Regions from separate parts of the Ruegeria sp. YTSA105 genome, predicted to be linked through region 1. Evidence: riboswitches for the same ligand, from Rfam matches in the RefSeq annotation. Region 1 holds a riboswitch; the other holds the start of a gene.

Region 1 (3,400 bases):
GCGATGCCTTTGGCGTGGGCCAGTGCCAGAACCTGCTGCAATCCGTAGGACCAGTAGGGCACGCCACCGATCAGGCGGATCAGAATGCCTTTGGCGCCCTCCAGCGTCTGCTCGACATAGGTGTCGACAGAAAGCGGGTGCTTCAGCGCCGTTAGATTGGCCAGCCGCAGGGTCGGCATCCGACCTTCGGGTCCACCCCCACGATGCCAGCCTGCCGCGAAAGCGCCAAGGTCACTGTCGGAAAAGGACAGCACCACCAGATCCGCCGGGCTCTGGCCCAGATCGGTCGGGGTCTCCGTTTCCTCTAACCCGTGGCTTTCGCGGAAGACGACGTGCATGGTTTACTCGGCAGCCTCGGTCACACCCACGAGGATTTCGCGGATTTCAGCCTCTTTGATGTCGTCATGCTCGGCGATGACCACCAGACGCGAGCGACGCTCTTCACCTGGCTCCCACGGGCGGTCGTACTGATGACGCACACGGGCCCCGACTGCCTGCACCAAAAGGCGCATGGGTTTGCCGGTAACAGCGGCATAGCCTTTGACCCGCAGGATGTTCAGTTCATTCGCCAGACGTTCGATATTGGCGACCAGCTGGGCCGGATCGGTCTGTTCCGGCAGCTCGACAATGATGCTTTCGAAATCATCATGCTCGTGATCGTGGTGGCCATCGTGATGGCTGGGACGTGCCTCCATGTCATCTTCGGCAGCGGCCTCAAGCCCCAGCACAACACGTACATCCACAGCGCCTTCGGCCACTTCGACCACGGGCAGCGGGCGCGGAGCCTCTGCCGCGATGATTTCCTTGGCCTTGGCGACCCCCTCGGGGCCAGCAAGATCAGGCTTGGTCAGCAGAATGATGTCGGCGCAGGAGATCTGGTCCTCGAACACCTCGGATAGCGGCGTTTCGTGATCAATCGAGTCATCGGCCAGGCGCTGGGCATCCACCGCAGCGACATTCGGGGCAAAGCGACCGGCGGCCACAGCTTCGGCATCGGCCAGAGCAATTACGCCATCCACGGTGATTTTCGAGCGGATATCCGGCCAGTCGAACGCTTTCAGCAGCGGCTTGGGCAGGGCCAAGCCAGAGGTTTCGATCAGAATGTGATCGGGGCGCGGCTCCAGCGCCATCAGCGCCTCGATGGTCGGGATGAAATCATCTGCCACGGTGCAGCAGATGCATCCATTGGCCAATTCCATGATGTTTTCCGCCGGGCAATCGGGGATCGCGCAGGATTTGAGGATATCGCCATCGACGCCAACATCTCCAAACTCGTTGACCACAATGGCCAGGCGCTTGCCCTGCGGGTTCTGCATCAGATGACGCACTAGCGTGGTCTTTCCCGAGCCCAGAAAGCCAGTGATCACAGTGACGGGCAGTTTTTCGAGATTGCTCATATCTAAGCTCCAATCGGGGGAATGCGGGCCGCACAGTTTTTGCGGAAATGTTCAGGACGTTCGCGCCATTTAACGAGGCCATCTTGGGTCGCGAGATATTTGGTCGCACCTTCAACAATGGTCTCGACATGATCGGTTTCATCGAGATGCTCATAGACAAAGGTCCAACGTTCGGGTCCGCCACGCAGCACAATCGAGCAGCCCTGATCGCAATTTGAAAGGCATTCTACTGCCTTCAAAGTGACGCCATCAGGAAGTTCTGCCTGCTCCAACGCCTTGTGCAACAACGCCCCAGGACGATCTGCATCATTCTCGACGGGCAGGCCGCGGCGGCAGGTCGTGCACACCAGCAGTTCAACAGGTGTGGTCTCGGTCATGTCTCTCATCCCCCCAAATCCTCTTCGCGGGGGACGGGGTTTCATGCGGGCCACGTATTGCGACATGGGCCCGACACCGGATCACCCCGTCCGGTTTCAACTTCGGATGTTGGCAGGTCTCCCGGCTTGCGGATGTCAGAGGCTGGCCTCTGGCAGATGTCCCGCCTTCCCGGCCTGTCTGGCCAGTGGCTTTGGGCACCCTCTCCGGTCACGGTCGCGGGGGCGGCTGCGTTTGACGGATGACCGCTGACGCATTCCCTTTTCATCTGCATGTGCAGACACCAACGGATGGGACATGCGGCACGGGCAGGGGGCTTGTCAAGCGCGGCAGACGCACGGAAATCATCGAGAATGGAAAAGCGACCTGCCAATGCCTGTCAGCGGCATGTTTGGTCAGTCAGATGCAAAATGACGGCAGGCGAGTTTGGGCTTTGCGCCTCGAAGATATCCAGACGAAAGGATTCGCGGGCCCGTTACTTCAAAGGGCATATCGCGTGGATTCGATAGAGCGGTCAAATTTACCGGCCGAGCCAGTGAGTTCACCGCCTTCTGATCAATCCGGTGTCAAGCTTCACTCAGCAGAGCACTGCCGTAGCGAGACGGCATGTCGCAGGCTCGAAAAGCCGAATGCGAAGCAACTGTTTGAAAGTATTGGAGGCGAGTACCGGAATCGAACCGGTGTACACGGATTTGCAATCCGCTGCGTCACCACTCCGCCAACTCGCCTTTTCAAGTAATATCAAATACTTGCCGTGGTGTGACAGGCGTTTTAGCAGCTTTAATCCGGGGCGTCCAGTGGGTTCGGTCTAAATTTGAGGAACTGAAAATTGGATCACCCATTCGGATCACTCTAAAATCTTCACGACAGACGAAAGTTTCCGCTTGCGGGCCGTTGCTGGTTTGCCCGGGATGTGGCACAAACCCATCAACCTTGGGAAATGAATGAGCGATCCAATGACAGATTTCGCAGCCCGCCGCCGCACCATGGTCGATACGCAGGTCCGGCCTTCGGACGTTACCAAGTTCCCGATCATTGATGCCATGCTGTCCGTCAAGCGCGAGAATTTTGTGCCAGACGCGCAACGCGAAGCCGCCTATGTCGAGGGTTTGATAGAACTTGAGGCTGGACGCTACATTCTGGAACCGAGAACACTGGCCAAGATGTTGGATGTGCTGAACATTACCAATGATGAGGTTGTTCTGGATATTGCTCCGGCGCTGGGATATTCGACGGCTGTTGCAGCCCGTATGGCGCAGTTGGTCGTAGCGGTGGAAGCGGATGAAGCGCTAGCTGCCGAAGCGCAAACGCTGCTGATGGAGGCTGACGCGGATAATGTGGTTGTTCACGTGGGGCCGCTGGATGAGGGCGCTGCCGAGCATGGGCCTTATGACGTGGTCATGATCCAGGGCGGTGTAGAAGAGGTTCCGTCTGCATTGATTGACCAGCTTAAGGATCATGGGCGTATCGCCTGCCTGTTCATGGAAGGTGATCTTGGGACCGTCCGTATAGGCCACAAATCAGGCGATCGCGTTACCTGGCGCCAGGCATTCAACGCAAGTGCACCAGTTCTGAAGGCTTTCTCGGCCGAGAGTGCATTTTCGCTATAGTCGGCGGGCAGATATATC
Region 2 (3,400 bases), on a different contig from region 1:
TTGGCTGCGACCTGCCGGTTTTCAGATTGCCAGCATCAGGCCGAACCCGGTTGCGCCGTGCAAGAGGCGATTGCCGATGGCCTGCTCTCGCCGGACCGGCTGGTACGCTGGAACAAGCTGCGGCGCGAGGATCAGAGGAACTCTGAAACCCTTGCGCAATCCCGGGCGCGCGACAAAGCCTTTGGTAAAATGGTGCGGTCTGTCATGCATGACAAAAAGTCTCGCAACAGACCCTAACGGGGACGGAAAAGCGCGTCTTCAGGCAATCAACCGGGGCCAAAGCGCCTGATTTCTGCGGGCAAAGGCACCGATATGACCGATCTCGGGCACTCCGATCTCTTTCGGAGACAGCAGATGCCGCCGCGCCTTTGGTCCATACAGATCGGCAAGCCGCCAGACAGCGTCTGGCGGCACCATCTGGTCGTCCTCGAAGGTGAACAGGTCCACCGGCGTATTCGATTGCGCCCATCTCGCTTCGGGCAGAGCGTCACCGATCTGCGGCACATAATTCTGCGGCGCCGTGCACCAGCTACGCCATTGCCAATAGACCGGACCAGGCAAATCGGCACCGATCCCCACCGCTTTGCCCGGCAGATAGCCCAGCGCATTCACTGCCAGACGCCCATGCACATGCCAGAACATCCACGCCAGCCCGCGATAGGGCCAGGGATGGTCGGACAGAGTAACCAGCCCCGAACATACACAGATCATCCGGTCGATCTGATCAATGTCTGGCTGCACCGGCCCCAGCAAACCACCAAGGGAATGACCGATGCTCCACTGCAAAGCGTCCGGGAACCGCCTGCGCATCTCAGCCCGTGCGGCGGGCATGTCGACCAAGGCCCAATCCGCCATGGTCACCTCGGAGGTTTTGAGTTTGTCGCGCAGCGAATGCCCGAAATCGCTGTAGTCATAGGTCAAACAGGCAATACCCTGTTCGGCGGCCAGCCAACGGGCAAAATGCTGGTAATATTCGCGCGGCACTGCAGTTGCGCTGTGAATCACCACGGCGACCTTCGGCTCGGTTTCAGGCAGATACAGCCGCGCCGACAGGCTGGCAGAGCCTGAGGCAAAATCAAAGTCCTTAGTCTGGACGCAGGGCGTGGTATCAAGCATGGCGCTTCCGACAAATTCTGAACTACTCGGTTCACTCAACAATCGGCCCGATTTCGGCCACCAGAGTCAAGATTTCATCAAGATGACCAAACGTCCGGTTTGAACCCCAACAGGTGGCTTGACTCGGGGTCTGCATAGCCGCTAGCGATGTGGTGATGGTTCTTGCCCCGGAATTGGGGCGGGATGAAAAGGGAACACGGTGCGGTCTGCCCCGGCGATGCCGGAAAGGGCCAACTCCGCGACTGCCCCCGCAACTGTAAGCGGTGAGCAATGCCGAAATACCACTGGCCCCAGGGCTGGGAAGGTCGGCAAAGCGACGACCCGCAAGTCAGGAGACCTGCCATCGTATCGAAACCGAAACTCGGGCGGGGTGTCCGGGCAGGTCGTCAGCGCGCTGTCACACCTGATCCTCACCCTTCGTCCTGCGCGCGGAGGGCGCATTATGATCTGGAAGACAAAGACACATGAATTCACCGCAACCGTCTGTCAGAGGACCGGGAAACCCTGCCCCGCCCTGGCCCGAATGGCACGCGCCATGGCCGAGGCGATGGCGACGGCAACGCCTGCAGCATCCAAAACATTCGAGGTCGAAGGCACTAGCGATCTGACCCATTGCACCGAAGGCTGCACGGCCCGTTTTCGGGCCCAATCAGAACAGATCAGGGTCTATTGCGGCACCAGTACGGACACGCCGACAGAAATGCTGGACGCCTATGGCGACATGATGTTCGGGCCGGAGTTCATCCAGAAATCCGCTGGTTTTCTGTCAGAACCACCCTGTGCGATGCTCGACGTTTCGACCCTGCCGCCGCGCAGCGACAGTATTCCGTATCAAGTGTCTGCCTGAATCAGGGAAGGGTTCGGGCCGGCAACCCGGCCCAGTCCTTTTGCGCGTCGGTTTCCACCGCGCAGGGCCGCACCGCACGCAACCGCCGAAGCGCTTGGCCAGGCGCTTCGCCGCATTCCACCATTAGCCGCATCACAACCATCCCCGAGCGACCGCACCCACCGCGGCAATGCACCAGCACCTTGCCACCGCTGGCAAGGACATGTTGGGCCGCCTCACTGGCTTGCGGCCAAAGCGCCTCAACCTCAGGCGTGGGGACGCCGAAATCGCGGATTGGAAGGTGAACCCAGGCAATCCGTTCGCACTGCAGGTCCGCCTCGAATGACAGCCCGCCGGAATGCTGGAACTCATCCGAGGTCGTCATCGAGATGACCAGGTCCGGCGCCCAATCCCGGATTACTGCGAAATCCCCAGCATAATCGCCCGTGACACCCGGCAGTGGGCACAGAGCGATCTGCCCTTTGCCCAATCCAAGAGGGTGAATTGCAAAACTCTCCAACACAGCTCCTTTTCCTGCATCACCACATGGGGCTGAAGCCCCTCATGATTTACCGGCTCTGATGCAACTTGCCAAAACGAAATTCCTTTTCGCGCGCGGTGGACGCGGACGGCGGGGGTCTCTACGCTGCAAACCTGACACGAATCCAACAGAGCAGACATGACCGACACGCCCAGCCCCGCCTATCAGGTTCTCGCGCGGAAATACCGCCCGGAAACTTTTGCTGACCTCGTCGGTCAGAACGCAATGGTGCGCACGCTGAAAAACGCGTTCGAGGCCGACCGGATTGCGCAAGCCTTCATCATGACTGGCATCCGCGGCACCGGTAAGACGACCACGGCCCGGATCATCGCCAAGGGCATGAACTGCATCGGTCCTGATGGGCAAGGCAAGCCCACGACCGAACCTTGCGGCCAGTGCGAACATTGCGTCGCCATCATGGAAGGCCGCCATGTCGATGTGATGGAGATGGACGCCGCCAGCCGCACCGGCGTAAATGACATTCGCGAAATCATCGACTCGGTGCGCTATCGTGCCGCCAGTGCGCGCTATAAGATCTACATCATCGACGAAGTTCACATGCTTTCGACCAGCGCGTTCAACGCGCTGCTCAAGACGTTGGAAGAACCTCCTGCGCATGTGAAGTTCATCTTTGCCACGACCGAAATCCGCAAAGTCCCGGTGACTGTTCTGTCGCGGTGCCAACGATTTGACCTGCGCCGGATCGAACCCGAGGACATGATTGGCCTGCTCAATAAGATCGCAGCGGCTGAGAAGGCGCAGATCGCGGAGGATGCCCTGGCGCTGATCACCCGCGCGGCCGAAGGGTCGGCGCGCGACGCAACTTCGCTGCTGGATCAGGCAATCAGCCATGGGGCCGGTGAAACCAGCGCCGATCAGGTGCGCGCGATGCTGGGTCTGGCCGACCGGGGCCGGGT

Evidence for each region. Region 1 has a riboswitch for cobalamin ahead of AC2FH2_RS04475 (DUF1636 family protein). Riboswitches for the same ligand answer to the same signal wherever they lie in the genome.
Region 2: another riboswitch for cobalamin. It lies ahead of AC2FH2_RS11730 (hypothetical protein); the one in region 1 lies ahead of AC2FH2_RS04475 (DUF1636 family protein).

What each region holds. Positions count from the first base shown of each region.
Region 1 is NZ_JBXWNE010000002.1:364,427-367,826, reverse strand. It holds gene cobN (cobaltochelatase subunit CobN) at 1-338, opposite strand, end outside; gene cobW (cobalamin biosynthesis protein CobW) at 342-1,397, opposite strand; gene AC2FH2_RS04475 (DUF1636 family protein) at 1,400-1,774, opposite strand; cobalamin riboswitch at 1,869-2,075, opposite strand; tRNA gene AC2FH2_RS04470 (tRNA-Cys) at 2,427-2,500, opposite strand; gene AC2FH2_RS04465 (protein-L-isoaspartate O-methyltransferase family protein) at 2,729-3,382, shown strand.
Region 2 is NZ_JBXWNE010000008.1:48,812-52,211, forward strand. It holds gene rsgA (ribosome small subunit-dependent GTPase A) at 1-237, shown strand, start outside; gene AC2FH2_RS11725 (alpha/beta hydrolase family protein) at 259-1,116, opposite strand; cobalamin riboswitch at 1,256-1,475, shown strand; gene AC2FH2_RS11730 (hypothetical protein) at 1,559-1,963, shown strand; gene AC2FH2_RS11735 (protein-tyrosine phosphatase family protein) at 1,965-2,465, opposite strand; gene AC2FH2_RS11740 (DNA polymerase III subunit gamma/tau) at 2,622-3,400, shown strand, end outside.